One region of the Variovorax sp. OAS795 genome, then DNA from elsewhere that is predicted to be linked to it. Evidence: predicted binding sites of a transcription regulator. Region 1 holds the regulator's gene; the other holds the start of a gene.
The links. The regulator LexA, encoded in region 1, represses DNA repair genes until DNA is damaged. The targets are predictions, from matches to a motif close to ACTGTATNNNNATACAGT.

Region 1 (14,192 bases):
TCGGCAGGCCCAGCACCGAGGCCATCGACCAGCCGAGAAAGACGAAGGTCACCGCGCGACCACGTTGCTCCGGCGGCACCAGCATGCCGGCGCAGGCTGCCGCCTGGGGCGTGAAGATGGCCGGCGCCACCACCGTGAGCATGCGCACCGGCAGCAGCGCGCCGAAGCTCGGCATCAGGGCCGCAACCACATGCCCGAGGGCATACCAGACGAGCGTGAGGGCGAGCAACTGGCGGCGGTCCCAGCCCGCGACCACCGCCGCCAGCAGTGGGGCGCCGAGGCACATCACGACCGCGGCGACCGTGATCAGCTGGCCCGCGGTGGCGACGCTCACCGCGAGCGAGGTGCTGATTTCGTTCAAGGTGCCGGGCACCACCATCACGCCGGTGCCGATCACGAAATTGCCGGCCAGCAGCGCCCAGAGCGCGCCCCGGTGAGCGGCCCGGGTCACTGGAGGACCTTCGCCTTCGGTTGTGCGATCGGCCCTGGGGCGACCCGGCGGCTCATGCGATCACCGGCGAACCTGCAGGGCGCCGGGATTCACGATGTTGGTGGGATTGCCCTTGATGAAGCTCACGACGTTGTCGAAAGCCTGGCCGAAGTAGCTCTCGTAGCTGTCCTGTTCGACATAGCCGATGTGCGGCGTGCAGATGCAGTTCTCCAGGCGCAGCAGCGCATGGCCCTGAAGCGGCGGTTCGCTCTCGAACACGTCGACGGCAGCCAGCCCCGGACGGCCGCGATTGAGCGCGGCCAGCAGCGCGTCGGCCTCCACCAGCTCGGCGCGCGAGGTGTTGACGAAGAGTGCGGTCGGCTTCATGCGCGAAAGGTCTTCGAGCTTGACCAGGCCGGTGGTCTCCTCGTTGAGCCGCAGGTGAACGGACAGCACGTCGGCGGCGGCAAAGAATTCCTGGCGGTTCTGTGCCACCTGGAAGCCGTCCGACCGGGCCTTGGCACAACTGGCTTCGCGGCCCCAGATGACCACCTGCATGCCGAAGGCCTGCCCGTAGCGCGCCACCAGCTGGCCGATGCGCCCGTAGCCCCAGATGCACAGCGTCTTGCCCTTGAGCACCGAGCCGAGCCCAAAATTGGGCGGCATCGAGGCCGACTTGAGCCCCGACTGCTGCCACGCGCCGTGCTTGAGGTTGCTGATGTACTGCGGCAGGCGGCGCATGGCCGCCATGATCAGCGCCCATGTCAGCTCCGCGGGCGCCTGGGGAGAGCCGGTGCCCTCGGCCACTGCTACGCCGCGCTCGGTGCAGGCCGTGACGTCGATGTGGCCGCCCACGCGCCCGGTCTGCGAGATGAGCTTGAGCTTGGGGAGTTTTTCGATCAGCTGGCGCGAGATGTGGGTGCGTTCGCGGATCAGCACGATGACGTCGGCATCCTTCAGGCGAACCGAAAGCTGGCCGATGCCCTTGACCGTGTTGGTGTAGACCTTGGCCGCGTACGCGTCCAGCTTGGCGGCGCAGCGCAGCTTGCGCACGGCGTCCTGGTAATCGTCGAGGATCACAATGTTCATGGCGTGCCATTGTGCCTCGCAGCATTGGCATGGCGCGCGCGTGAACGTTTGGATACCCGCGCCCGGCCAGGGTCACCGGGGTGTGCGGGGGTCAGTGCAGGTGCGTGGGGCGGGGCGCGGTGCGCAGCGCCTCCATGGCTTCGAGCGCGGCGAGCCGGTCGAGTTCGGCGCAGACGTCTGCCATGCGGCCGGAGATCACCACGCGGTTGGTGCTGCGTTTTTCACCCTGGGGCCCGTCGACCACCCGGATGACGCGAAGCGGCCGGCTCGGCGCCGGCGCCGTCTTGGGAGCCGGCGCACCTTGGGGCCGGGCCGTGCAGGCCGGTCGTACCGCGGCATGGCGCAGGGCCGTGGATGCAGTGCCGCCATCGCGGTGACGCGGACGGCGCGCCGGCAGCAGGCGGTTTGCGAGCGATTGCAGAGGCATCCACAAATCGACGATGGTGAGGAGGGCGATTCCCATGTGAACTCCAAGAAAGTCTGAGGTTGAACACAGGCAGGATTTCTTTGAAGGGACGCAAACAGGGTGATGGCGACCTTGCGCCATACGCCCGCCACCTGTTGCGGCCGGATGGGGTGCTGCCTGTGCAGGCCCGAGGGGCCTACATCAGCATCGTGTTGCGGATGAGGCCGACCGCCAGGCCTTCGATCTCGAAAGGTTCACCGGGCTGGACCACGATGGTCGGGTAGTCGGGGTTCTCGGCATGCAGCTCGATGACCTGCTTGTTGCGCTTGAGGCGCTTGACCGTGACTTCGTCGCCGAGGCGGGCGACCACGATCTGTCCGTTGCGCGCTTCCTTGGTGGCCTGCACCGCGAGCAGGTCGCCGTCCATGATGCCGGCGTCGCGCATGGACATGCCGCGCACCTTCAGCAGATAGTCGGGCTGGCGCTGGAACAGCGTGTTCTCGACGTAGTAGGTCTGGTCGACGTGCTCCTGCGCCAGGATGGGCGAGCCCGCCGCAACGCGGCCGATGAGCGGCAGCGCCAGCTGCGCCATGCCGGGCAGCGAAAGGGAGAACTGGTTGTTGCGCGACTCGTTGAGCGAGCGCAGCGCATCGCCCTTGAGGCGGATGCCGCGCGAAGTGCCGCTCACGAGTTCGATCACACCCTTGCGGGCCAGCGCCTGCAGGTGTTCTTCGGCCGCGTTGGCGGACTTGAAGCCGAGTTCATTGGCGATCTCGGCCCGCGTGGGCGGCGCGCCGGTACGCGCAATGGCGCTTTGGATCAAGTCCAGGATTTGCTGCTGGCGGGCGGTAAGCTTCACGGCGAACTGCATAGATGGTTCCTTGCGGCACTGGCTGAATATCCAGTAGCTGTATTTTTAACCAGTTTTTAAAAGTTGGCAAGCATGGTCAATTCCAATTCACCGAACGTGCGCCGCGTCGTGGTGCTGGGCACGGGCGGCACCATCGCGGGCCGCGCTGCCAGTGAAGGCGACAACATCGGCTACACCGCGGGCGAGGTCGGCGTCGCGGACCTGCTCGGCGGCATCGACGCCCCCGAAGGCCTGTCGCTCGAAGCGGAGCAGGTGGCGCAGCTCGACAGCAAGGACATGGAATTCGATGTCCTGCTGCAACTTGCCCGTCGCTGCGCCGCGTGGCTCTCGGAGGCCGACGTGGTTGGCGTGGTGATCACGCACGGAACAGACACCATCGAAGAGACCGCTTTCTTTCTCCACTCGGTGCTCGCCGCCGGCAAGCCGGTGGTGCTGACCTGCGCCATGCGTCCCGCAAGCTCGCTGTCGCCCGACGGTCCCCAGAATGTGCGCGATGCCATTGCGGTGGCGGCCACGCCGGGTGCAGAGGGCGTGACGGTGGTTTGCGCCGGCACGGTCCACGGCGCACCGGACGTGCAGAAGGTGCACACCTACCGTCCCGATGCGTTCTCATCGGGCGATGCGGGCCCGGTGGGCTACGTGGAAGAGGGCGTGGTGCGGCGTCTTCGGGACTGGCCGCGATCGACGGGGAACGCCCACTCGAAAATGCTGGCAGCGAACGTAGGCGCGGCGCTGCGCTGGGCCAGGGTCGAGATCGTGACGAGCCATGCCGGTGCGAGCGGCGCGGTCATCGACATGCTGCTGCAGGAGCGCGCGGCGGGCGTGGCCGAGCCGATGCACGGACTCGTCATTGCGGCGACCGGCAACGGCACGGTGCACCACGCGCTGGAAGCCGCTGCGCTGCGTGCGCAGGACGCTGGCGTGGCGGTGCTCCGTGCCACACGCTGCACGAGCGGACGCATCCTGCCAAGGGCGGACGATCGCTTGCGCGATGCCGGCGCACTCACGCCGGTCAAGGCGCGCATCGCCCTGATGCTGGAACTGAGCGAGGAGCCGGCGGCCGCTTGATGCGGCTCGCGTTCAGCTGCCGAGGGCAGCCAGGGCGCGCTGGGTGATCTCGTCGACGGTACCCACGCCCTTGATGGCGCGGTACTTCGGCGCCGCGGCCGGGTCTTCCTTGGCCCAGGCCGAGTAATAGTCCACCAGCGGACGCGTCTGCTGGCTGTAGACCTCCAGGCGCTTGCGCACGGTTTCTTCCTCGTCGTCCTTGCGCTGGATCAGGTCCTCGCCCGTCACGTCGTCCTTGCCTTCGACCTTGGGCGGGTTGAACTTCACGTGGTAGGTGCGGCCCGATGCCGGATGCGAACGCCGGCCGCTCATGCGTTCGATGATGTCGCTGAAGGGCACATCGATTTCGAGCACGTAGTCGAGCTTGACGCCCGCCGCCTTCATGGCGTCGGCTTGCGGAATGGTGCGCGGGAATCCGTCGAACAGGAAGCCATCGGCGCAATCGGGCTGCGCGATGCGTTCCTTCACGAGGTTGATGATCAGGTCGTCGCTCACGAGGCCACCGGATTCCATGATGGCCTTGGCCTGTTGTCCGAGCGGCGTGCCGGCCTTGACGGCCGCGCGCAGCATGTCGCCGGTGGAAATTTGAGGAATGCCGTATTTCTGGCAGATGAAGGCCGCTTGCGTGCCTTTGCCCGCCCCGGGCGCGCCCAGCAAAATTAGTCTCATGGTGTCCTCGGACGGTTCTTAGATCTTGTGTCGCGCCCAGCGCCGGCCCCAGGGCCGTGCAAGGCGGAATTGCGTCGAGGATAGCATGCGTCAGCGTGAAGAATTCCCGGTTACGCCGCTGGAGCGGATGGGTTTCAGGGCGCCTGGCGGGCCGCGAAGACCGCCCGCACCCGGGCAAGGTCTTCGGGCGTGTCGATGCCCGGTCCGGGCGCGGTCTGGCTCACATGCACGGCGATGCGATGGCCGTGCCACAGCGCGCGCAACTGCTCGAGCGCTTCGGTGGACTCGATGGGCGCGGACGCCAGTGAAGGAAACATGCGCACGAAAGCGGCGCGGTAGCCGTAGATGCCGATATGGCGCAGCGGCGCAGGCGAGGGCAGCACGCGCGGCGGTGCGCCCCCGGTGGCGCCGTCGCGCCACCAGGGGATGGGCGCGCGGCTGAAGTAGAGCGCGTTGCCGCCGGCGTCGAGTACGGCCTTCACCACGTTCGGGTTCAGGAAGTCGTCCAGCGAATCGATCTCGTGCACCGCCGTGCTCATGGCGGCTTCCGGATGCGCCGCCAGCGTCGAGGCCACCGCGTCGATCAGCGCCGGGTCGATCAGCGGTTCGTCGCCCTGCACGTTGACGACGATGTCGTTGCCGTCCAGGCCCAGCTGTTCGCAGGCTTCGGCCAGCCGGTCGGTGCCGCTGGCGTGATCCTGGCGCGTCAGGATGGCTTCGACGCCGTGTGCCCTGCAGGCCGAGATGATCGACGGATCGTCGCCCGCCACGACCACGCGCGCGGCGCCCGAGTGGCTCGCGCGGCGGGCGACACGCACCACCATCGGTAGGCCGGCAATATCCGCCAGCGGCTTGTCGGGAAGCCGCGTCGAAGCGAGCCGTGCGGGCACCAGGACGGTGAAGCTCACAGCCCCAGCTCTTCGTCGGACAGCGTGCGCGCCTCGTTCTCGAGCAGCACGGGAATGCCATCGCGCACCGGATAGGCCAGGCGCGCGCTGCGCGAACAGAGCTCCTGTTTCTCCGGGTTCCAGGTCAGCGGGCCCTTGGTGACAGGGCAGACGAGCAGTTCAAGCAGCTTGGGATCCATCGAGCGATGATAGCTTTGCATCGAGCGCTGCGAAGAAACCAGGCTCGGGTGCGAAGCGCAGCGGCACGGCCAGCGCATCCGGCGCCTGTCGCCACAATTTGACGGCGTCTTTCTCGGTACAGACCAGAGGATATCCAGGCGCGGCAGGGCGTTGCCATCCGGCAAAGTCGAAGTGGTCGGGCAGCGCGATCGTCTGGGCCAGCACGAAGCCGCGGGCACGCAGCATGTCGAAGAAGGCTTGCGGCCGTGCGATGGCGGCGAGCGCGATCACCGGCTTCGCGGCCAGGACGTCCAGCGGCACGCGCTGGCCATCGCTTGCAACCGCGTCGTCCGCCAGGCCGCGGGTGGCGGTGTAGCCGCCCTCGAATGCGGGATGCGCGCCGCTGTGGAGCACCAGGTCGCATCGGCGCGGCCAGCGCTCGCGCAAGGGTCCCGCGGGCAGCCGCCAGCCGTTGCCGACGCCGCGGTCGTCGAACACGCAGACCTCGATGTCGCGCCCGAGCGCCAGGTGCTGCAGCCCGTCGTCGCTCACGATGACCTGCACGGCCGGGTGCCGGGCCAGCAGCGCGCGTGCGGCGTCGATGCGGCGCCTCGCCACGAACACCGGCGCGCCCGTGGCCCGGTGGATCAGCGCCGGCTCATCGCCCACGTCTTGCGGGTCGCTCTCGCCCAGCACTTCGCGGCAGTCGTCCGTGCGGCGGCCGTAGCCGCGCGACACCACGCCGGCGCGCAAGCCGCGGGCCTGCAGATGCCGAACCACGGCCATCACGACCGGCGTCTTGCCGGCGCCGCCGGCAATGACGTTGCCGATGACGATCACCGGCACCGGCACATGCCCGGTCTGGAGCCACCCCCGGCGATAAAGCCAACGCCGCAGCGCGAACAGCGCTGCATAGAGCATCGACAGCGGCCACAGCAGGCACGCCAGGGCACCGCGATGCAACCAGGCTCGCTGCAACGGCACTCAGTGCCCTGCTTGCGCCGTCGACTGGGCTGCGAACGTGATCTGCACCAGGCCGGCGCGGCGTGCGGCCTCCATCACCGTGATCACGGACTGGTGCGGGCTGCTGGCGTCGGCACTGATGATGACCACGCTGTCCTTGCCGCCCGTGGCGGCCGCACCCAGCGCCGCGGCCACGGTGGCCACGTTGCGGTCCGGCAGCGGCGTCTTGTTGATCGAATAGCGGCCGTCGGCGGACACCGCGACGATCACTTCCTTGGGGTAGTCGCGCTGCGAATCGACGTCGGCCGTCGGCAGGCGCAGCTGCATTTCGGTGAACTTGCTGTAGGTCGTCGAGAGCATCAGGAAGATGAGAACGACCAGCAGCACGTCGATGAACGGGATCAGGTTGATCTCGGGTTCGTCGCGCGCGCCGTGGCGAAACTGCATGCGGCCGCGGCTCATCGCGGGCCTCCGGCCGGCAGCGCAGCACGCGCGGTGGCAAGCGAAGGATCCATCATTTCCGCAGTGCGTTCAGGTGGCGCGCGAAGCGCTCGCCGGAGAGCTCGAGGTTCAGCAGGTATTCGTCCACCCGGCTGCGGAAATAGCGCCAGAAGATCAGCGTCGGAATGGCCACGATCAGGCCAAACGCCGTGTTGTACAAGGCAATCGAGATGCCGTGCGCCAACTGCGCCGGATTGCCCGAACCCACCGCGCCGCTACCGGGCGACTGCGAGCCGAAGATCTCGATCATGCCGATCACCGTGCCCAGCAGGCCCAGCAGCGGTGCCGCCGATGCGATGGTGGCCAGAGCGGGCAGGTAGCGCTCCAGCTTGTGCGCCACCGTGCGGCCCGAGGCTTCCATGGCCGCGCGCAGGTCGTCCTCGGTGCAGCGCGGATTGGCGTTGAGCGCGCGGAGACCGGCGGCCAGCACCTGCCCGAGCATCGAATTGTGTTCGAGCTTGGTGACCACGTCGGGCCCCGGCACGGACCCGTGCGAGACGGTGATGGCTTCGTCGAGCAGCTTGGGTGGCAGGACCTTCACGGTCTTGAGGCTGGTGAAACGCTCGATCACCAGCGCGAGCGCGATGATCGAACAGGCGAGCAATGGCCAGATGGGCCAGCCCGCGGCAACTATGATGGAAAACAAGAAAATCCTCCCGCCCGTAGACTGCAAATGCGCGGCGATTATCCACCGAGCCCACCATCGCCATGCGGCTTGTTTGCTTGTAAGCGAAGACGCACAGATTCTGTGGATAACTTTGTGATTAACCCGCTGTGCAACGTGCCGCGACCCGCATGGCTTGGGCGTTCCATTAGATCGACTGAATTTTGAGCAGCACTTTCGTCAATGAAATCAATAGCTTGCACGACAAACCGTGCACCTGTCCCGGCATGGGGTCCGCGTGCTGTGGCATGTCGTACGACTGTGGAAGAGTGGTCACCCGCTGTCCGGGCGCTTTGTGACAATCCGTGACTCCCACACAACGCCGGGCCCTCGCGTCTGGCCCGTCGGCGCCTTGTGCCGCGCGGTTGCCGGTGCGCTCGACGCCCGCTTCAACCCGGTCGCGGTGCGAGGTGAAATCTCCGGTTTTTCGCGCGCATCGAGCGGGCATTGTTACTTTGCGCTCAAGGATGATTCAGGCCAGCTACGCTGCGCAATGTTCCGGCGCGCGGCCGGCCTGCTCGATTTTTCACCGCGCGACGGCGACCAGGTCGAGGTGCGTGGCCGGCTGGCGGTCTACGAGCCGCGAGGCGACCTGCAGCTGGTGGTCGAAAGCCTGCAGCGCGCCGGCCAGGGCGCGCTGTTCGACCAGTTCCTGCAACGCAAGGCACGGCTCGAAGCCGAAGGGCTTTTCGATCCCGCGCGCAAGCGGCCATTGCCCGCCATGCCTCGCGCGGTGGGACTCGTGACCTCGCTGGGCGCCGCGGCGTTGCACGACGTGGTGACCGCATTGCGGCGCCGGGTGCCGCACATTCCCGTCATCCTGGCGCCGGCGGCGGTGCAGGGCGCCGGTGCACCGGCGGAGATCGTGCGCGCGCTCCAGTCCCTTTACGCCCTGGAACCTGCAGTGGACGTGATCCTGCTGGTACGGGGCGGCGGCTCCATCGAAGATCTCTGGGCGTTCAACGACGAAACGCTGGCCCGCACCATCGTCCAAAGCCCGGTGCCGCTGATCTGCGGCGTGGGGCATGAAACCGACTTCACCATCGCCGATTTTTGCGCCGACCTGCGCGCACCCACGCCAACGGCTGCCGCGGAACTCGTCAGCGCCCCGCAGGCGATGTGGCTCGGCGCGATCGATCTCCTGGCCGATCGGCTGGAAGGCGCGCTGGGCACGCGGCTCGACGCGCTGGGCCAGCGGCTGGACCAGGCGGCGGCCCGGCTCGGGCGGCCCTCGGCATTGGTGGCACGGCAGCAGCTTCGGCTTGCGCACCAAACGCAGCGCCTGCGCTATGCCGTGCTCTCGAGAACCCAGCACCTCGCGCATGTTCCACGATCCATCTCGGCCGACTTTCCCCGCAAGCTCGAACGCGCATTGACCGGTCGGCGCGAACGGCTCGAACGCGTGGCACTGCGGCTCAAGCTGCTCGATCCGGCGCTGGTGCTCCAGCGCGGCTATGCCTTGCTCACCGATGCCGACGGCCACGCGGTCGTCAGCGCGCAGAAATTGAATCCGGGCGACGCCGTGGTTGCACGCCTTGCCGATGGCTCGGTCGATCTGACCGTGATGCCCGGCAAATCGGGAACGCGTCCGACGCCGGGCCCGTGATTCCTTTCTAGAATCCTTCATTCCCCACAACCAACCCACGAGAAAAACCATGGAACATGTGCTCCCACCCCTGCCGTACGCGCTCGACGCGCTGGCACCCGAGTACTCGAAGGAAACCCTCGAGTACCACTACGGCAAGCACCACAACGCCTACGTGGTGAACCTCAACAACCTGCAAAAGGGCACCGAGTTCGAGTCGATGCCCCTGGAAGACATCGTCAGGAAGTCCAGCGGCGGCATCTACAACAACGCCGCCCAGATCTGGAACCACACCTTCTTCTGGAACTGCATGAAGCCCCAGGGCGGCGGCGCTCCCACGGGCGCGCTGGCCAAGGCCATCGAAGCCAAGTGGGGCAGCTACGACGCCTTCAAGGAAGCGTTCGTGAAGTCGGCCGTGGGCAACTTCGGCTCGGGCTGGACCTGGCTGGTGAAGAAGGCCGACGGTTCGGTGGACATCGTGAACATGGGCGCGGCCGGCACGCCTCTCACCACCGGCGACACGCCGGTGCTGACGGTGGACGTCTGGGAGCACGCCTACTACATCGACTACCGCAACCTGCGCCCCAAGTTCGTCGAGACCTTCCTGGCCAAGCTGGTCAACTGGGACTTCGCCGCCAAGAACTTCGGCTGAACCGGGGTTTTCCAATGAAAAAGCCGACCCGCGAGGGTCGGCTTTTTTCATGGGCGAAGGCGGGGCTGCGCGTGCTCAGCGCCTTGCCGCGGCAAACAGCTCGCCGCCGAGCTTGGCGCCCTTCTTGATGTTCTTCTTGGCGAACCAGCCCTGGTTCATCTCGAGCACGAAACGAACCGGCTCTTCGGAGCAGTGCGAGTTCTCGGTCATGGGCTGCATGTCGGCCAGGTTGACGATGCGCCCGTCGTCCGCCACGAAGGCGGCCGTGAGCGGCAGCAGCGTGTTGCGCATCCAGAAGCACTGGGTGGCCGGCTGGTCGAACACGAAGATCATGCCTTCGGCCTGCGGCATCTCCTTGCGGAACATGAGGCCGATTTCCCGTTGCAGGGGGGTCTGCGCGACCTGCGCGTCGATCTTGTACAAGCCGACGGAGAGCTTTGTGCGCTGCAGGTCGGTCTGGGGTTGCTGCTGGGCCTCTGCCGTGCCCATGAGGGACGCGGCAAGCAGGAGCAGGGCGGCAAAACGCTGAAACATCGGGAGCTTCTTTCAGGGCGGGTTCAAGGGCCCGAGGCCAATAAAAATGCCCGCTGATGCGGGCATTTGCCGGTGAGCGCGGGAGCTTACACCTTCTTGGCGACATGCGCCTTGGCGACGTGGTGGCGTGCCTTGTGCTTCTTGACCACGTGCTTCGTCGGGTGCACGGTCTTCTTCACCATCGCGGGGGCGGCGGGAGCGGCGGGTGCCGGCGCGGGGCTTTGAGCAAATGCACCGGCAGCGAAGAGACCGGCAACCAGGGCTGCGAGCAGCTTGTTCATGAAAGACATCCTTTGAGATTGTTGATATGGACCACCTCCCTGTGGAGGTGAACATTCAACGCGCAAGCCGCGCGCCCCGGTTGACAGCAATTGCGCGAGGCCAGGCGAAAAAAAAGCGCTCCGAAGAGCGCTTTCCTTTGCGGCGTGAGCCGACTTACTGGGGCGTGCCGCCTTGGGTCGACTTGCGCTTGACGCTGCCGTCCTTGTTGCGACGACGCTGGTCGCGCGTTTCGGCGCGCTTTTCGCCGGAGGCTGCAGCCTTGTCGGTACCGATGGCACCGCCTTCGGGGGTCTTGGCGATGTCGCCGGCGGGAGCAGCCACCTTGCCAGCGGGCTTGGCTTCCTTCTTGGCTTCAGCGCGCGCTTGGGGCTTGCTGTTGGTGGCGTTCCCTTGCTCTGGCGTGGTGCCGGTGGGGTTCTGGGCGTAAGCGCCAGCGGCGAACAGGCCAGCGATCATGACTGCGAGAATTTTGCTCATTGATTGATTCCTCTATCGAGAATTGGTTGGAAACGCCTCCCGGCGAGCAGAAGGTCAGCCACTAACGAGGTCCTAGCCTCGCAGGTTGACAAACGCCAGCTGATGGGTTGCGTCTAAAATGTACAGCGATTTGTTCGCGGGCTGTACAGCGATTCCCCATCGCTGTCTGAATTCGCAGACAGTCGTCCGAATTACGTCACTCCCGGAGTCATTTCCCCTCATGTCCAGCTACCAGCACATCAAAGTCCCGGCCGAAGGCCAGAAGATCACTGTCAACGCCGACAACTCGCTCAATGTGCCTGATCAGCCGATCATTCCCTTCATCGAAGGCGACGGCACGGGTCTGGACATCACCCCCGTGATGCTCAAGGTGGTGGACGCAGCGGTGGCCAAGGCCTACGGCGGCAAGAAGAAAATCCACTGGATGGAAGTCTATGCCGGCGAGAAGTCGACCAAGGTCTACGGCCCCGACGTCTGGCTGCCCGAAGAAACGCTGCACGCCGTGCGCGACTACGTGGTGTCCATCAAGGGCCCGCTGACCACGCCCGTGGGCGGCGGCATCCGCTCGCTGAACGTGGCGCTGCGCCAGGAACTCGACCTGTACGTCTGCCTGCGCCCGATCCAGTATTTCGAAGGCGTGCCCAGCCCGGTGCGCGAGCCGCACAAGACCAACATGGTCATCTTCCGCGAGAACTCGGAAGACATCTATGCCGGCATCGAGTTCGAAGCCGAGAGCGACAAGGCCAAGAAGCTCATCAAGTTCCTGCAGGATGAGCTGGGCGTCAAGAAGATCCGCTTCCCCAACACCTCCGGCATCGGCGTCAAGCCCGTGTCGAAGGAAGGCACCGAGCGCCTCGTGCGCAAGGCGCTGCAATACGCCGTCGACAACGACAAGCCCAGCGTCACCATCGTGCACAAGGGCAACATCATGAAGTTCACCGAAGGTGGCTTCCGCGACTGGGCCTATGCCCTGGCTGCGAAGGAATTCGGCGCCGAGCTGATCGACGGCGGCCCCTGGATGAAGTTCAAGAATCCCCGGACCGGCAAGGAAATCACCGTCAAGGACAGCATCGCCGATGCGTTCCTGCAACAGATTCTCCTGCGTCCCGCCGAATACAGCGTCATTGCCACGCTCAACCTCAACGGCGACTACGTGTCCGACGCGCTGGCGGCCCAGGTCGGCGGTATCGGCATTGCCCCGGGTGCGAATCTCAGCGACACCGTCGCCATGTTCGAAGCCACCCACGGCACGGCCCCCAAGTACGCCGGCAAGGACTACGTGAACCCCGGTTCCGAAATCCTCTCGGCTGAAATGATGCTGCGCCACATGGGCTGGACCGAAGCGGCGGACCTCATCATCAGCTCGATGGAGAAGTCGATCGCCAGCAAGAAGGTCACCTATGACTTCGCGCGCCTGATGGACGGTGCCACCCAGGTGAGCTGCTCGGGCTTCGGCCAGGTCATGATCGACCACATGTAATTGCGCAAGCAAGCGCGTCCTGGCGCTGCGGCGCCGAGAAGCCAATGCCCTCGAGATCGCACCGGTCTCGGGGGCTTTTTCTTGGTTGTGCCGGCGGCAATATTTGAAAAGCGGCCACCCGGCTGCTGAATTTTTTGGGCTTGCCTGCTGTCGCAAGCGGCGCAAGCCCCTTGATTTGTCGAATACGCGCCACCAAGTCTTCTTGCGCCGGCACGTTGCTTGCACGCTCTATAGAATCTTTTTTATGGCAACGAGAATTCCCAAGACTCCCAGCACTCCGCCGGCCCAGAAACCGGCAGGGGATGACGGAGATTCGGTCGTTCTGGAGCGGCGGCCGCAAAAAACGGCGCCTCCCCAGATGTACCAGGTCGTCATGCTGAACGACGACTACACGCCCATGGAGTTCGTGATCGTCGTGCTGCAGGAATATTTCAACAAGGATCGCGAAACCGCGACCCAGATCATGTTAAAGATTCATCTCGATGGGCGCGGCGTATGCGGGGTTTATTCCCGCGACCTCGCGGCCACCAAAGTCAATCAGGTGATGGAGGCGGCGCACCAGGCCGGGCATCCGCTGCAGTGCGTGAGCGAGCCTGTTGCGTGAACCAGTTGAATTGCGCAAGCTCCAACCCATCTGAGAAATTATTTACAGCAAGGCAAAAGGAAATCACATGATTGCCCAGGAACTGGAAGTCAGCTTGCACATGGCCTTCGTCGAGGCCAGGCAGCAGCGCCACGAGTTCATCACCGTGGAGCATCTGTTGCTCGCTTTGCTGGACAACCCGAGCGCCGCAGAGGTCCTGCGCGCCTGCTCGGCCAACGTCGACGACCTGCGGGCGTCGCTCACCAACTTCATCAAGGACAACACGCCCCAGGTGGCGGGTACCGACGATGTCGACACCCAGCCCACGCTGGGTTTCCAGCGCGTGATCCAGCGCGCCATCATGCATGTGCAGTCCACCGGCAACGGCAAGAAGGAAGTCACCGGCGCCAACGTGCTGGTCGCGATCTTCGGCGAGAAGGACTCGCACGCGGTGTACTACCTCCACCAGCAAGGCGTGACCCGCCTCGATGTCGTGAACTTCATTGCCCACGGCATCAAGAAGAGCGATCCGCCTGAAGCCGTCAAGGGCAGCAGCGAATCGTCATCGGGCGAGGGCGAAGAGGGTGGCGGCGAAAAGAACGAGAAGGCTTCGCCTCTCGAGCAGTTCACGCAGAACCTCAACCAGCTCGCCAAGGACGGCAAGATCGATCCGCTGATCGGCCGCGAATACGAGGTCGAGCGCGTCATCCAGATCCTGTGCCGCCGGCGCAAGAACAACCCGCTGCTGGTGGGCGAGGCCGGCGTGGGCAAGACCGCCATCGCCGAAGGCCTGGCATGGCGCATCACCCAGGCCGACGTGCCTGAGATCCTCGCCGAGGCGCAGGTCTACTCGCTCGACATGGGCGCACTT
Region 2 (14,192 bases), 460 kb from region 1:
GCGCAGTTCGACCGGCCGGCCATTGACGCCGCCGTTGGCATTCAGCGTGGTGAAGAAGGCGCGGATGCCGACCAGGGGTTCGGTCGACAGGGACGCGAGCGGCCCGGTCTGGACGTAGGTCTGCCCGATCAGGAGCTTGGTCTGGGCCTGCGCGGCGGGGGAGAGTGCGAGGACGAAGGCGGCCAGGGTCGAGGCGAGCGCGTGAATCTTTTTGTATTTCATGGTCACAAATTGTTAACTGGCTGATCTTAAGACGCCGGTGCCCAGCGGGTAAACCGCTCTGTGGTTGCGGCGCAGCACGTCCGCCGTCAGAATCCCGGCTCATATTCATCATGGGAATGCCACTTTCGCTCCTTCGCCTGTCCTCGCTGGACCTGGTGCGGGGCTTCGTGGCGGTGGGCCGGCGCATGAGCATTTCGCTGGCGGCACAGGACCTGTGCCTGACCCAATCGGCTGTCAGCAAGCAGGTCCACGCGCTCGAAGCGCAGCTGGGCGTGAAGCTGCTGCTGCGCGGGCACCGCTCGATTTCGTTCACGCCCGAAGGCGAGCGGCTTTTCCGCAGCGCGGACGGCGCGGTGCAGCAGCTGCAGGACGTGATGGGCGGCCTGCGCCAGGCCGGCGAGCAGCGCCCCGTGACGCTCAGCGCCAGCATCGGCATGACGGGGCTCTGGCTGCTGCCGCGGCTCAGCCAGGTGCAGAAGCTGCATCCGGGCGTGGACGTGCGCGTGTCGGCCAACAACCGGCTCGCCGACCTGCGCAACGAGGGCATCGACCTGGCCATCCGCTACACCACGCCCGCGCTGGCACCGGCCGGCGCGGTGCGGCTCTTCGGTGAAACCGTGGCGCCCGTGGCGCATCCGTCGCGCGGGTTGGAGCCGCTGCGCTCGGCCGGCGCCGTGTCGCGCCTGCACCTGCTGGACTTCGACGATCCGCAGCATCCGTGGTTGCAATGGAACGGCTGGCTCGCCTCGGTGGGCTGGGCCGATGCGAAGCCGCAGTCGGTGCTGCACTTCAACCAGTACGACCAGCTGATCCAGGCGGCGTTGGCCGGGCAGGGCGTGGCGCTCGGGCGGCTCGAACTGATCAGGCCGCTGCTCGACGAGAAGCGGCTGGTGCGGCTGGTCTCGCCGGTGCCCGCGCAGGCATCGGGGCACGCCTACTGGCTGATCCAGGCCGAGGCCGAGCCGCGCGAAGAGGTGCGCCACGTGGCCGCCTGGCTGGCCGCCGAGGCGCGGCTCTCAGGCGATGCGGCGGACGGCGGTTCCTGAGCCGCAGCACCGCGTCCGGCTCATTCGAACACCACCAGGCAGCGGGCCTCGATGCTCTGCCGCGGCGGCGCGCCGGCCGGTGCATCGGGATGGTCGAAGGCCGCATGCGGCGTGAAGCGCGAGACGCCGCCCAGTTGCGAGTCGTACTGCTTGAAGACCAGCGCCTCGTGCCGGTCCATCGCCGAAAAGTAAGACCACCGGTGCGCGGGCGAATGCGTGGCCAGGTAGATCTCGCCGGTGCGCTCGGGGTAGCGCACTTCGGCGGCCACGAGGTCCCCGGCCGTCACGGTGCGCGCGTCGCAGACGGCCAGCGGCGTGTCCAGCACCGGCCCCCTGATCGAGCGCCAGACGTTGACGATGCAGTAGCGCCGCACGGCCGCGGCTTCATCGGGGTCGGTCAGCACCATGCCGAGCCGGCGGCGGCCGGAGTCTTCGGTGTAGTCGTTGTGGATGCGGCCGTTGGCGGCGGCCTTGCCGTGGGTGGCGCGGCGGCCGAAGCTCAGGGCCGTGCGGTCGGCTTCGCGCTGGCGCACGAGGTGGTCGAACACGAAGGCCCGCGTGCTGCCTGTGACGGCGAGCGCCAGTTCCGCCACCTCGCGGTGGTAGACGGCCGTGACCTCGGCGTCGTCCAGGAAGTCCGAGACGGCGGTGGGCGCATCGCGCAGCACGAAGCCTTCGCACTCGATGTGGGGCGGCGTGGTGGCCGCGCGCGCATCCGCGATCGGCATCGGGCGCAGTTCGTAGCTGCCGCTTTCCCATGGCGTGCCGGGTGGTGGCGGAAAGATGTAGCTGAAGGGGCGCAGCAAGGAGGGCTGGAGGTAGTTGAGGCCGGCGGTGACGGTGGGCGGGTTCATGCGAGCTCCTTTTGCCTGCATTGGAGCCAATCCCGGGCGCCGGCTCAACCGACTTCTGCGCGCATTCACATGAACCATAGGAATATGAAATCAAGGAAACGAAGAATGCCATTCTTCGTTGTTGCGGGCCACGGAATACTGTATAAAAATACAGTTAACAGTCGCAATCATGGGCCTTCCTTTCCTCGACTCCTTTTCCGCTGCCGCCGGCCGCGGCGTCTGGCACGCCGACGAGCTCGGCCTGGCCGACGCACAGGTCGCCGCCACTGGCCACGCCGCGCTGGACGCGGAGTTGCCGGGGGGCGGCTGGCCGGTCGGCGCCATGACGGAGCTGCTGCAAGCCACGCCCGAGGCGCATGTCTGGCGGCTGCTGCTCCCCGCCCTGGCACGCGCGGTGGAAGCGCGGGGCGGCCCGGTGGTGCTGATCGGCGCCCCTTATGAACCTTGCGGGCCCTCGCTGGCGGCGCAGGGGCTGCCGGTGGAGGCGCTGATGTGGGTCCGAAGCGAAGCCCCGGCCGCGAGGCTGTGGGCCTGCGAGCAGGCATTGCGCTGCGCGGACGTGGCGGCCGTGCTGGCTTGGCTGCCGCAGGCGAGGGTGGGCGAACTGCGGCGGCTGCAGTTGGCGGCCGCCCAGCATGAGGTGCTGCTTTTCGTCTGCCGGCCCGAATCGGCCGCGCAGGGCGCGTCGCCCGCGCGGCTGCGGCTTCAGGTGGAAAGCTGCGCGCCCGACAGCGCGCAGATCGAATTGCGCATCCTCAAGCGCCGCGGCCCGCCGCTCGCCGCGCCTGTGATGCTGCCCGCGCGCAACGAGCGCATGGCCGCCTTGCTGGCCGCCGCGCGGCTGCGCCGCAAGCTGCGGCTGCAGCAGCAGGGCACGGTGCCAGCCGGCGAAGCGGCAGCGTCGGCCACGGTGGTGCGCATCGACGCGTGGAAGGGAGGCGCCAATGCACTGGATCGCATTGCGGTGGTCGCCTGAAACCGATGCCTCCGAAGCGCCGGTCCTGCCCACCCCGGAAGCGCTGGGCTGGTGGGCGCTGCAATACACACCGCATGTCGCGTGGCAGGACGAAGCGCTGATGCTCGAGGTCTCGGCCTGCGAGCGGCTGTGGGGCGGGCGCTCGTCGCTGATGCGGCAGCTGGCCCACGAGAACCCCGCGCCGGGCGCCGTGATGCGCGGCGCCCAGGGCGCCACGAGCCTCGTCGCGCTGGCCCGGCTGCGCCTGTTCGAGCGCAACGAGCATCGGCCCAGGGACATTCCCGCAGGCCTGCCGCTGGACACGCTGAGCGCCGCGCGCGAGCACCTCGACCTGCTCGCGCGGCTCGGCTGCCGCACCTGGGGCGATGTGGCTGCCTTGCCGCGCGGCGGCCTCACGCGGCGCTTTGGCGCGGGGCTGCGCGAAGCGCTCGACACCGCCTGGGGCCTGCGGCCCGAAAGCCACCGCTGGCTCACGCTGCCCGACGTGTTCGAGCAGAAGCTCGAGCTGCCCGCGCTGGCCGAAACCGCGCCCGAGCTGATGTGGTCGGCCAACCGCCTGCTCACGGCGCTGCAGTTCTGGCTGCGTGCGCGGCAGCGCGGCGCCCGCGCGCTCGAACTGCAATGGACGCTCGATCTCAAGCGCTTCAACGGCGTGAACCTGCCGCCGCACCAGCAGGTCACGGTGCGCACGGCCGAGCCCACGCAGGACATGGCGCACCTGCGCCGGCTGCTGTCCGAAAAGCTCGCCCTCACCACGCTGGCGGCGCCCGCGAGCTGGCTGCGGCTGCGCACGCTCGAAACCGATCCCTGGGCCGGCGCCAGCACCAGCTTCCTGCCCGAGGACAACCGCAAGGGCGACAAGCTGCACGAAATGGTCGAACGGCTCAGCGTGCGGCTCGGGCCGCAGCAGGTGGTGGTGCCCGCGGCCGCGGCCGACCACCGGCCGGAGCGCAAGCAGGCCTGGAGGCCCGCGCTGCAGAAAGCCAAGTCATCGCCGGACAAGACCCGCAAGGAAGCGAAGGCCGCGGCCTCGCAGCCCGATGCCATCTACCCGCCGTGGCTGTTGCCCGAACCGCTGCTGCTCGAGATGGACGGCGAGCGCCCCTGCTACCGCGGTCCGCTCGGCAAGCTGGTCGGGCCGCAGCGCGTGGAGGCGGGCTGGTGGGGCGGCAAGGAAGACGGCGGCCAACCCGCGATGCGCGACTACTACATCGCCGAAAGCCCCGGGGCCGGCCTGGTGTGGATCTTTCGCGAGCGGCCCTCTGCGCGGTTTTCACCGGGCGAGGTGCGCTGGTACCTGCAGGGGCTCTATGCCTGACCTGAGCGAAAAGCAGCTGCGCGGGCGCAACGCCGCCAAGGTGCATGCGCTGCCGTTGCCGTTGCGCAGGAAGTCTGCGCCGGCATTGCCGGACTATGCCGAGCTGCACTGCCTCACCCACTTCAGCTTCCAGCGCGGCGCCTCGACGCCCGAGGAGCTGGTCGAGCGCGCCTACCAGCTCGGCTACGCGGCACTGGCCATCACCGACGAATGCTCGGTTGCGGGCATCGTGCGCGCCCATGTCTGCCTGCGCGAACTGCCGGCCAAGCTGGAGGAATACGAGCGCGAGCACCCCGACGAGCCGCCGATCCCGCGCAACCCCGGTTTCCGGCTGCTCTTTGGCAGCGAGTTCCGCTTCGAGCGCTTCCGGCTCGTCGTCATCGCGAGCGGCACCGAGGGCTGGGGCAACCTCTGCGAATTCATCACCGCCGCGCGCAACACCGAGCTGCCCAAGGGCCAATACCGCGTGAGCTGGGAAGGCAGCGACGTCGCTTCGCTGCAGGATTGCCAGGTCCTCTTCGTGCCGCACCGCATGCCCGGCGGTGCCCTGGAGGCTGCCACGCTGCATGAAGACCTGATGGCCGCCAAGGCGCTCTACGGGGAGAACCTGTGGCTCGCGGTCGAGATGCTCAACGAGCTCGACGACGACCTGTGGTTCGTCGCGCTGATGGAGGCGGGCGAGCAGGCCGGCGTGCCGCTGGTGGCCGCCGGCGACGTGCACATGCATGCGCGTTCGGCCAAGCCGCTGCACGACGTGCTCACGGCCGTGCGCGAAGGCAAGACCGTGGCCGAGTGCGGCTTTGCGCTGCAGTCGAATGCCGAGCGCCATCTGCGCCAGCGCGTGCGGCTGGCCGAGCTCTACCTGCCCGGGATGCTGTCGAACACGCTGGCGGTGGCCGCGCGCTGCAGCTTCGATCCGGAGGTCATCCGCGAGAACTACCAGTACCCGCTCGAAACCGTGGGCAGCCGCGAGACGCCGGCCGAGACGCTGGTGCGCAAGACATGGGAGGGTGCGAGCGAGCGCTATCCGCACGGTGTGCCCGCCAAGGTGCGCGAGCAGGTGCAGAAAGAGCTCGACCTGATCCTGGAGCTCAAGTACGAGATGTTCTTTCTCACGGTGGAAGACATCGTGCGCTTCGCGCGCTCGCAGCACATCCTCTGCCAGGGTCGCGGCTCCTCCGCCAATTCAGCGGTCTGCTTCTGCCTGGGCATCACCGCCATCGACCCCGAGAAGGGCCACCTGCTGTTCGAGCGCTTCCTGAGCCGCCACCGCCACGAGCCGCCCGATATCGACGTCGACTTCGAGCACCAGCGGCGCGAGGAAGTCATCCAGTACATCTACCAGAAGTACGGTCGCGAGCGCGCGGCCATCGCGGCCGTCGTCATCTGCTACCGCTCGCGCAGCGCCTTGCGCGACGTGGGCAAGGCCCTGGGCATCGACCAGCGCCTGATCGACGAGTTCGCCAAGGACCACTACTGGTTCGACGACACCGTGCTTGGCGACCAGCTGTTCAAGGCGGCCGCGCGCGTCGGCGTGGAAGAAGACGAGCTCAGGCTGGTGCAATGGATCGAGATGACGCGGCGGCTCAAGGGTTTTCCGCGCCACCTGAGCCAGCACGTGGGCGGCTTCGTGCTCACGCACACCAGGCTCACGCGGCTGGTGCCGGTCGAGAAGGCGTCGATGAAAGACCGCTCCGTCATCCAGTGGGAGAAGGACGACCTCGAGGCCATGGGCATGCTCAAGGTCGACGTGCTCGCGCTCGGCATGCTCAGCGCCATCCGCCGCGGGCTCGACCACATGAACCGCTGGCGCGGCTCGGCGGTGCAGATGCACCACATCCGAAGCGACGACCAGAAGGTGTTCGACATGATCTGCGACGCCGACACCGTCGGCGTGTTCCAGATCGAGAGCCGCGCCCAGATGTCGATGCTGCCGCGCTTGAAGCCGCGCCGCTACGAAGACCTGGTGATCGAGGTCGCCATCGTGCGGCCCGGGCCGATCCAGGGTGGCATGGTGCATCCCTATCTCAAGCAGCGCGAGCGCCTGGCCAAGGGCCTGGCGATTCACTACGAGAAGGAAGAACTGCGGCCCGCGCTGGAGCGCACGCTGGGCGTGCCGATCTTCCAGGAGCAGGTGATGCAGATCGCGATGATCGCGGCCGATTTCACCGCCGACGAGGCCGACCAGCTGCGCCGCGCCATGGCGGCATGGAAGCGCAAGGGAGGCCTGGACAAGTTCCACGACAAGCTCGTGCAAGGCATGATCCGCAAGGGCTACAAGGCATCGTTCGCCGAGTCCATCTTCAAGCAGATCCTCGGCTTCGGTGACTACGGGTTTCCCGAAAGCCACGCCGCGAGCTTTGCCTTGCTGGTCACGGTGAGCAGCTGGCTCAAGAACTACGAACCCGCGTGCTTTCTCGCGGCACTGCTCGACTCGCAGCCGATGGGCTTCTACAGCCCGTCGCAGCTCGTGCAGGACGCGCGGCGGCATGGCGTGGAAGTGCGGCCGGTCGATGTCACCTGCAGCGCGCTGGACACCACGCTCGAAGCCCGCGCGCCCGATGCGCCGCGCATGCCGGCAGGCACCGACGCACGCTATGCCGATCGCCTGGGCAACGAGAACCAGCCCGCGGTGCGGCTCGGCCTGCGCCTGGTTTCGGGCCTCGGCGAAGCCGGTGCGAAGCGCCTGCTCCAGGCGCGTGCGCAAGCGCCGTTCACCAGCACCGAAGACCTGGCCCTGCGCGCCGAGCTCGACGGCAAGGACATGGCCGCGCTGGCCGCGGCCGATGCACTGATGCCGCTTTCGGGCCATCGGCGCCAGCAGGTGTGGGATGCCACGGCGCAGCGCCGTTCGCCCGCCCTGCTGCGCGGCGTGCCGATCAACGAGCAGGTGCTGCAGCTGCCGGCCGCACCCGAGGGCGAGGAGATCGTCGGCGACTACGCCGCGCTCGGCCTCACGCTGCGCCGCCATCCGCTTGCGCTGCTGCGCCCGCGCCTCGCGCGCATGAAGCTCATGAGCGCCGAGCAATTGCGCGCACTGCCCAGCGGCCAGACCGTGCGCGCCTGCGGCATCGTCAAGGGGCGGCAGCGCCCGGGCACCGCCAATGGCACCATCTTCGTCACGCTCGAGGACGAGACCGGCAACGTCAACGTCATCGTCTGGAGCCATGTCATCGAAGCCTGGCGCGAGCCGCTCCTGAAGTCGCACCTGCTGGCGGTGCAGGGCACCTGGCAGCGCGACGACGACAGCGGCGGCAAGGTGCAGCACCTGATCGCCACCGGCTTCAAGGACCTGACGCCGCTCATGGGGCGGCTGGCACAGAGCAACACCAGCCGCGACTTCCATTGAGGCAACCGGATCGAATGCAACCGATCGTTCCATGCCTCGCACGCCCCTCGACTTTTCGCTAACCTGCTTCTTCCATGTCCGCACTTGCCATTGATCCTGTCGCTGTCGGTCCGATCGGTCCGCCGCCGCCCGCGCCCGACGTGCCTGTTCCGGTGCCGCCGCCACCGCCGGTCGGCCCTCCGCCCGAAGGCGATCCGCCGCCGGTCCAGCCGCCCTTCACCGACCCCGGGTTTCCGCCGCCCGTGAAAGAGCCGCCCATGCAGCGCGCCGCCGCCGTGCCGTTCGGAAAACTCCATGCGCGGCGGCTGCGCGAAATCTACCGTTCGGCGGGCTGGCCCTGCTGCGACGCCATCGAGGTCGAACTGCTGGCGGGCGGGTTCCTGGAACGCGTGCGCACGCCGCTCGGGCACGAGACCTTGCGCGTGACCGATGCCGGCATTGCGCGCATTGCCACCACGCTCACGCTCAACCGCGCGGCGCTCTCGCCGCATGAAGCGCTGGTGGAACGCGTGGCGCGCGAGATGACGCGCGGCGGCCGCATCGCCTGGCGCGGCCTCGGCTTGCGGGCCCGCCTGCCCCCGCTCGAAGAGGGCGGCAAGCCGCGCTGGTGCGTGGCCCGGCCCGACGTGTTCTCGATCCGCAACACCAGCGTCGAAGCCTATGCGCATCCCATCGTGCACGAGGTGAAGGTGAGCCGGGCCGATCTGCTGGGCGACCTGCGCAAGCCCGACAAGCGTGCGGCCTATCTCGACCTGGGGGGCGAGTGCTGGTACGTGCTGGGCAACGATGCGCGCGGCCGCCCGATTGCCTCGGCCGACGAGGTTCCGCCCGAGTGCGGCGTGCTGGTGCTCGAAGGCGAACGGCTGGTGGTGGCGCGTGCGGCCGTGCATCGTGCCCTGGCGCGCATTCCGTTCGGCGTGTGGATGGCGCTTGCCAAGGCCCAGCCGATTGCGGGCTTCGACGACGATGCGCAGGACATGCTCGGCGAACTGGGCGCGGTGGGCTTGCAGTAGGGCCGGCAAGGCCATGAGGCTACGCCCAACGTCTGCTACTACGCGCCGTAAATTGCCAGCATGACGACGTAGGTGACCCACATAGCGCCCCACCCCAACATCAGCATGGATGCGAGAAAGGCCGCGAGGTAGACCAGCCTGAGCCAAATGGATGGGGCAGCCGGGACACAACGCCAATAGATCACAGCAGCCCATGCCAAAAGTACGACTGCTGTGATTGGAGCAATGTGATCGATGAACCAATTGATTCTGTGGCCCTTAACTGCCCTCGTCGCCGCGAAAATCACGGGCATCGCCAAGAACCACGGGAACACGTTCAGCAGGAGGCGCAATCCGGCTTTCATCGCATCGCCTCGCCCTTGAATGAAGCGGCCCGCGATAAACCGGTCGCAGACTGCGCGATAAATGCGCTCATCTGATTTTCATTAGCTGCAAGGATTCGTTGCACCGCAAAAACGGCATCTGGTGCGCACTCCAAATGCGCCTACCTCATCGCTGAGGCGAGGGCTTGTAGAGAGGATCCCCCATTTGGCATGCGCATTCATGGGGACAGGCTGGAAGGAAATCGATCTCCACCCGCTTGACGTCTTCTTTGCCCAGTGCACCGTTCGGATAGACATGACCCTTCGTAGGGAGGTTGACAGTCGGTGCGGTGAACCGAAGGTCCTCATTGAGGACTCGCGCGACGTTCTTGGCTCGCGCCATCGCCAAATTGCGGGGAGCATGCTCGCCCTGCTCAGCGGTAGCCTCTATGTTCATTTCCTGGCGATTGGGATATCTCTCGCGAAGCATGGCGGTCCAGTTGGCCAGCCTCAACACTTGTTCCGCCGAGACTCTGGAGGAATTCCACTCGAAAAACACGTCGATGCCCTTGACAGGACTGCAAGCGAAGGCCGCTGGTGCGGCGAGTGCAAGAAGAATCGCAACGAATCTACTCAGCATAGCGTTCTCAGCGCTTGACGCCAGGAATCGGAACAGGATTGCAATCTGGCACGTTCAGTGCCTTGAAATCGGGATTTATCTGAATCGTGGCGTAGTCGCTTCCGCCGTCAAGTGCGACCCGCTTTTCGCGATAGCCCTGAGACGTTGTCTCAACAGGAAGATCGAACGGAAGAAGCGCCTTGAGCGCACGCGCAGTGGTATCAGCCCGCTTTCTGGCCAGTTGCCTTGCGTCAACCGATGTTTTCGCGGAAGCGCCAGCCTCGACATAGGCATCCTTGTACCTCGAAAACTGCGAATTCGCGTGGTCGATCCACTCCGCCAGCTTGATGATTTGAGAACGATCCAAATCAGCCGATCCGTCCGCGAACGTCAAAGTTGTTTGCACGATGATTTGGCACGCTGACGAACTTCCGTACACAGCGAACAGTGTGAGCGCCGCCAGAGTTCTACGCATAAAACACCTCATCCCAAATGACGTAGCCGGCAATGTTGTCAGCGTTGGTTTTCACTTTGGCCCGGTCCTCCTGAACTGCTTTGCGGGATTCGCGGAGGTAGTAAATTGAATCGAAACTGCCGAAAGTATCGTCAAAGTGCGTCACCTCATGAATGAGAGTAGACAACTTCGAATCGACACCGGCCGAGGTATCACGAAGAAGGCAAAACGAGGTGTTAAACGCGATGGTATGTGTTGATGTGTCAGGCTTGCACACCATCGCGACCGTGGTCGCGCCATAGCTCGGAACAATACAGCTCAAGGTCTTGCCGTCGGGCGTGAGCCGCACAAAGTTCTTGCAGTTCAGTCCCCGCAGCACCTGTTCGCAGCCAGCCAAGCCTTTTCGAAGGTACTCGCGCATCGACTGGCCGGCAACGCCAAACCATTCTTGAACTCGGGCTTGATCGGCTTTTCCCCACCGTTCAAGTTCTGGAAGACGCTTTTTCGATATGACCGCTACCGCCTTGTCGCGCAAGTCCAGCATCAAAGTGCAGAACTCCTTGTTTGTCATGTTCGGGCAGATGTTTTCGGTCTGCTCGGCTTCCGGTGGGTGCTCCACCATCTCATCGACCACCTTCTTGCTCGCGGCAATGCTCGGCGAGTCTCCGGCGAACCAACCCGGTATGGCGGTATAGCTGGCATTGAACTCGCGAGTGCCTGCCAGCATGTCATCGAAGCTCGTGTTGTGAACCAACGTGGCAACGAGCGGGGGCGGAACGGGGCAGTGACAGATCACCACGTCACCTTCCAGCGCCATTTCGGCCCCGCGAAGCCAGCCTCTTCGGGGGCCCCCGGCCTTGGCGATGATGCCGACGCTGTTGCAGCCTTCGCAGTAAGCGCGTCCGCCGATCAGCGCGATCCGGTGCCCGAAGACGTCCATCATCGGACCGCTGTAGGGCAGCACCGCTCCGCCCGGGGCCGGTGGATCGCCGACGACGATGAATTTGCGCATCATTTTGAGAGTCTCCAGAGTTGGGGATGGAGACTTGTACGCGGGGGCGAGACGTGTCACTGGCAGCCGCAGCGAGCGACCATTGTTAGAGCGGCAATTTGTCACGTCCCTTGTCGGTTTTCGGGCGCAGGGCGCGCCTCAGAACAGCCCGGCCGGCTCGGCTTCCCGGCCGCAGCTGCAAATGATCAGCTCCTGCCGCTCGACCCGATTCGCTCCGCCGCCCACCGTGTAGTCGATGGCCAGGCTCTCCATCTCGAAGCCCTCGAAGCAGCGCCGAATGTTCGGATGGTCGTTCAGGCCGATGATCGCCTTGGCCTTGAGCTGGCGCAGCTTGTCGGGCCAACTGTCTCATCTGCTCACTCGGACGGCGGCCACCATTGATCGGCCGTCGTGCGAATGACGCGCGCCGCTTGGAGGCGGATGTCGCTGCCGTCGCGGTCCTTGTCGGAAGCCACGCGAAAGGGCCAGGTTGAAATGCGGCCCGCCAGCTGGCGCGGTTGCGGACGCCGCAACGGGGACAAAAACAGGACGCGTGCGGAGGGCGCAGGCGGGCTGGCGGTGGTCATGGTGTCGCCTTGAATGTTGCTCTTGGAGACGAGCCATTCTAGAGGAAATACTGTATGAACGTACAGTATATTTGCGCCCGGCTCAGATGTTCAGGAAGGGCGGCGACGCTCTGGGCATGTCAGGTCCGCTGCGCAGGTTCTGCGCAATGAACTCGCGAGCGATCGCATCGACATCGGCCGGCGCCGGCGCGGCGAAGGACATGCGGTATTTCAGCAGCCGGCCGTTGCGCGCCGTGAGGTAAGTGAAGGACTCGTAGCGCTTTCCGGTGCCGGCCTGCTGCACCCGGAAGCCCACGCGGCGCAGCGTCTGTTCCTCGATGCGCACATCGCTCACCGGGCCGACCTCCACCTTGGTGTACACATTGGCGCCGGCCAGGCGGACCTCTTCGACCGTGGCCTTGAAGTGTTCATCGAAGCGCGGGTCGTCCACGCCCGGCATCCATTGGCCCTGCTTCAGGTCGTACACATACACATCCACCCAGCCCACGCGGCTTTCGTAGCGATGGCTGATGCCCAGCCCCGGCTGCCGTGCCTCGTACGAGGTCGATCGCATGTACTGCCAGTACACGGCGCCCGTGCGCGCAGCCGCCGAGGGCGGTGGCTCGGTGGCGGTTGTGCCGGGCGGCACGGCGCAGCCCGAGAGCAGGGCGGCGGCGATCGACAAGGCAGGCCAGAGCTTCGTCATGGAGGGTCTGCCTGGCGCCGGGTGTCCGGCCCTCAGTCGAGCCGGACTTCGAAATACGCCTCGTCGGCTTCGCCCAGCGCGCGAAAGCCTGCGGTCTTGGCGGCATCGTAGGCCTTGGCCCAGCTCGCCGCCAGGGCGATTTCTTCCTTGGTGAGTTCGTTGGCGCTCGACTCGCTGGCGTTCTCGAAGGCTTTCAAGGCCGGCTTCACGCCATCGCCCAGCAGCTTGTCGAGCTCGCGCCGGAAGCGCGCCTCGGCGGCGGAAATGACGTCGGCCGGTGCATCGGGAAAGTCGATCAGGTTCACTGTGTAGCTCATGGTGCGGATGCTACGTGATGCCGATCGACTGCGCCGCCTTTGCCGATGGAATGGCTTCGGGTCCCGCAGCGGCCATGCCCGGCACCGCCTCGGGTTCGCTGCGCGTGCGGATGGCCGCGCAGCGCCCGTAGGTGTCGTCGAAGCGCACGATGTCGTCCTCGCCGAGATAGCCGCCGGTCTGCACTTCGATCACTTCCAGCATCGTCTTGCCGGGGTTCTCGAGCCGATGGATGGCGCCCAGCGGCAGGTAGATGGATTCGTTCTCCCGCACCAGCGAGACCTGGCCGTCGCAGGTGGCCTTGGCCGTGCCCTGCACCACGATCCAGTGCTCGGCGCGGTGATGGTGCATCTGCAGCGACAGCTTGGCGCCGGGAAGGACGGTGAGCCGCTTCACCTGGAAGCGGTCACCGAAGTCCAGCCTGTCGTACGCCCCCCAGGGCCGCACCACGCGCCTGTGCTGCGTCGCCTCGGCGTGGCCGTTGCGCGTGAGCATGCGCACCACCTCACCGACCTGCTGGGCGCAATCGGCGCTGGCCACCAGCACGGCGTCGGGCGTGTCCACGATGATCAGGTTGTCGGTGCCCAGCGCCACCACCGGCCGGTGCGGCGCATGGATGAAGGTGTTCCTTGCCCCCAGCGTGCTGGCCTTGCCGCTCAGCCGGTTGCCGGCGTCGTCCGCCGGATGCAGCGCGGCCACCGCGTTCCAGCTGCCGACATCGCTCCAGTTGCCGTCGAACTTGACGACCGCGATGTCACGGTGCTTCTCGAGCACGGCGTAGTCGATGCTGTCGCTGCGGCAGGCTTCGAAGGCTTCGCGGTCGAGCCGGTCGAAGCTGCCGTCACTCGAAGCGGCGGCGGTGGCGCGCTCGCACGCCTCCAGGATGTCGGGCGCGTGCGCGCGCAGGGCCGCAATGAGCACGCTGGCCCTGGCCAGGAAGATGCCTGCGTTCCAGCAGTAGCCGCCGTGCAGGATCAGCGATTCGGCCACGTCCGCGGCCGGCTTCTCGACGAAGCGCACCACGGCCCGGCTGCGGCCGTCGGCCGAGAGCGCGCCCGCCTCGATGTAGCCATAGGCCGTGCTGGCGAACGTGGGCGAGACGCCGAAGGTGACGATCTGCCCGGCCAGCGCCGCCTCGATGCCGCCGCGCACCGTCTGCGCGAACAGCGCGGTGTCGGGAATGTGATGGTCGGCGGGCGCGAACAGCAGCAGGTCGTCGCGGCCGGCGAGCAGCGCGGCCGCGGCAATGGCGGCGGCCGTGTTGCGCGCCACCGGCTCCAGGATCTGCCGGCCCGTGGCGCCGGCCTTCTCCACCGCCTCGCGCACCAGGAAGCGGTGGTCTTCCGAGGCGATGCAGGTGACGTTCCTGTTCAGGCTGCCGAGGCGCTCCAGCGTCAGTTGCAGCAGGCTCTTGTCGCCGATCAGCGGCGCGAACTGCTTGGGCAGGGTCTTGCGCGAAAG

Region 2: imuA (translesion DNA synthesis-associated protein ImuA) is a predicted target of LexA. The motif match lies at 2,260-2,277, and genes of this name have one in related genera.

Annotation. Positions count from the first base shown of each region.
Region 1 covers NZ_JBEPOH010000001.1:3,498,843-3,513,034, reverse strand. Annotated here, with positions in the region: gene ABID97_RS17000 (MFS transporter) at 1-451, opposite strand, end outside; gene ABID97_RS16995 (D-2-hydroxyacid dehydrogenase family protein) at 512-1,519, opposite strand; gene ABID97_RS16990 (hypothetical protein) at 1,611-1,982, opposite strand; gene lexA (transcriptional repressor LexA) at 2,122-2,796, opposite strand; gene ABID97_RS16980 (asparaginase) at 2,869-3,864, shown strand; gene adk (adenylate kinase) at 3,877-4,533, opposite strand; gene kdsB (3-deoxy-manno-octulosonate cytidylyltransferase) at 4,668-5,441, opposite strand; gene ABID97_RS16965 (Trm112 family protein) at 5,438-5,620, opposite strand; gene lpxK (tetraacyldisaccharide 4'-kinase) at 5,601-6,584, opposite strand; gene ABID97_RS16955 (ExbD/TolR family protein) at 6,585-7,010, opposite strand; gene ABID97_RS16950 (MotA/TolQ/ExbB proton channel family protein) at 7,078-7,710, opposite strand; gene xseA (exodeoxyribonuclease VII large subunit) at 8,024-9,334, shown strand; gene ABID97_RS16940 (superoxide dismutase) at 9,384-9,965, shown strand; gene ABID97_RS16935 (DUF192 domain-containing protein) at 10,041-10,499, opposite strand; gene ABID97_RS16930 (hypothetical protein) at 10,586-10,780, opposite strand; gene ABID97_RS16925 (cell envelope biogenesis protein TolA) at 10,935-11,258, opposite strand; gene icd (NADP-dependent isocitrate dehydrogenase) at 11,479-12,738, shown strand; gene clpS (ATP-dependent Clp protease adapter ClpS) at 12,983-13,342, shown strand; gene clpA (ATP-dependent Clp protease ATP-binding subunit ClpA) at 13,410-14,192, shown strand, end outside.
Region 2 covers NZ_JBEPOH010000001.1:3,957,270-3,971,461, reverse strand. Annotated here, with positions in the region: gene ABID97_RS19240 (ABC transporter substrate-binding protein) at 1-222, opposite strand, end outside; gene ABID97_RS19235 (LysR substrate-binding domain-containing protein) at 339-1,268, shown strand; gene ABID97_RS19230 (CmcJ/NvfI family oxidoreductase) at 1,289-2,122, opposite strand; gene imuA (translesion DNA synthesis-associated protein ImuA) at 2,292-3,098, shown strand; gene ABID97_RS19220 (Y-family DNA polymerase) at 3,067-4,416, shown strand; gene ABID97_RS19215 (error-prone DNA polymerase) at 4,409-7,765, shown strand; gene ABID97_RS19210 (hypothetical protein) at 7,840-8,778, shown strand; gene ABID97_RS19205 (hypothetical protein) at 8,817-9,122, opposite strand; gene ABID97_RS19200 (OmpA family protein) at 9,268-9,720, opposite strand; gene ABID97_RS19195 (hypothetical protein) at 9,728-10,174, opposite strand; gene ABID97_RS19190 (M35 family metalloendopeptidase) at 10,167-11,168, opposite strand; gene ABID97_RS19185 (hypothetical protein) at 11,522-11,731, opposite strand; gene ABID97_RS19180 (hypothetical protein) at 11,814-12,416, opposite strand; gene ABID97_RS19175 (hypothetical protein) at 12,449-12,733, opposite strand; gene ABID97_RS19170 (mannose-1-phosphate guanylyltransferase/mannose-6-phosphate isomerase) at 12,744-14,192, opposite strand, start outside.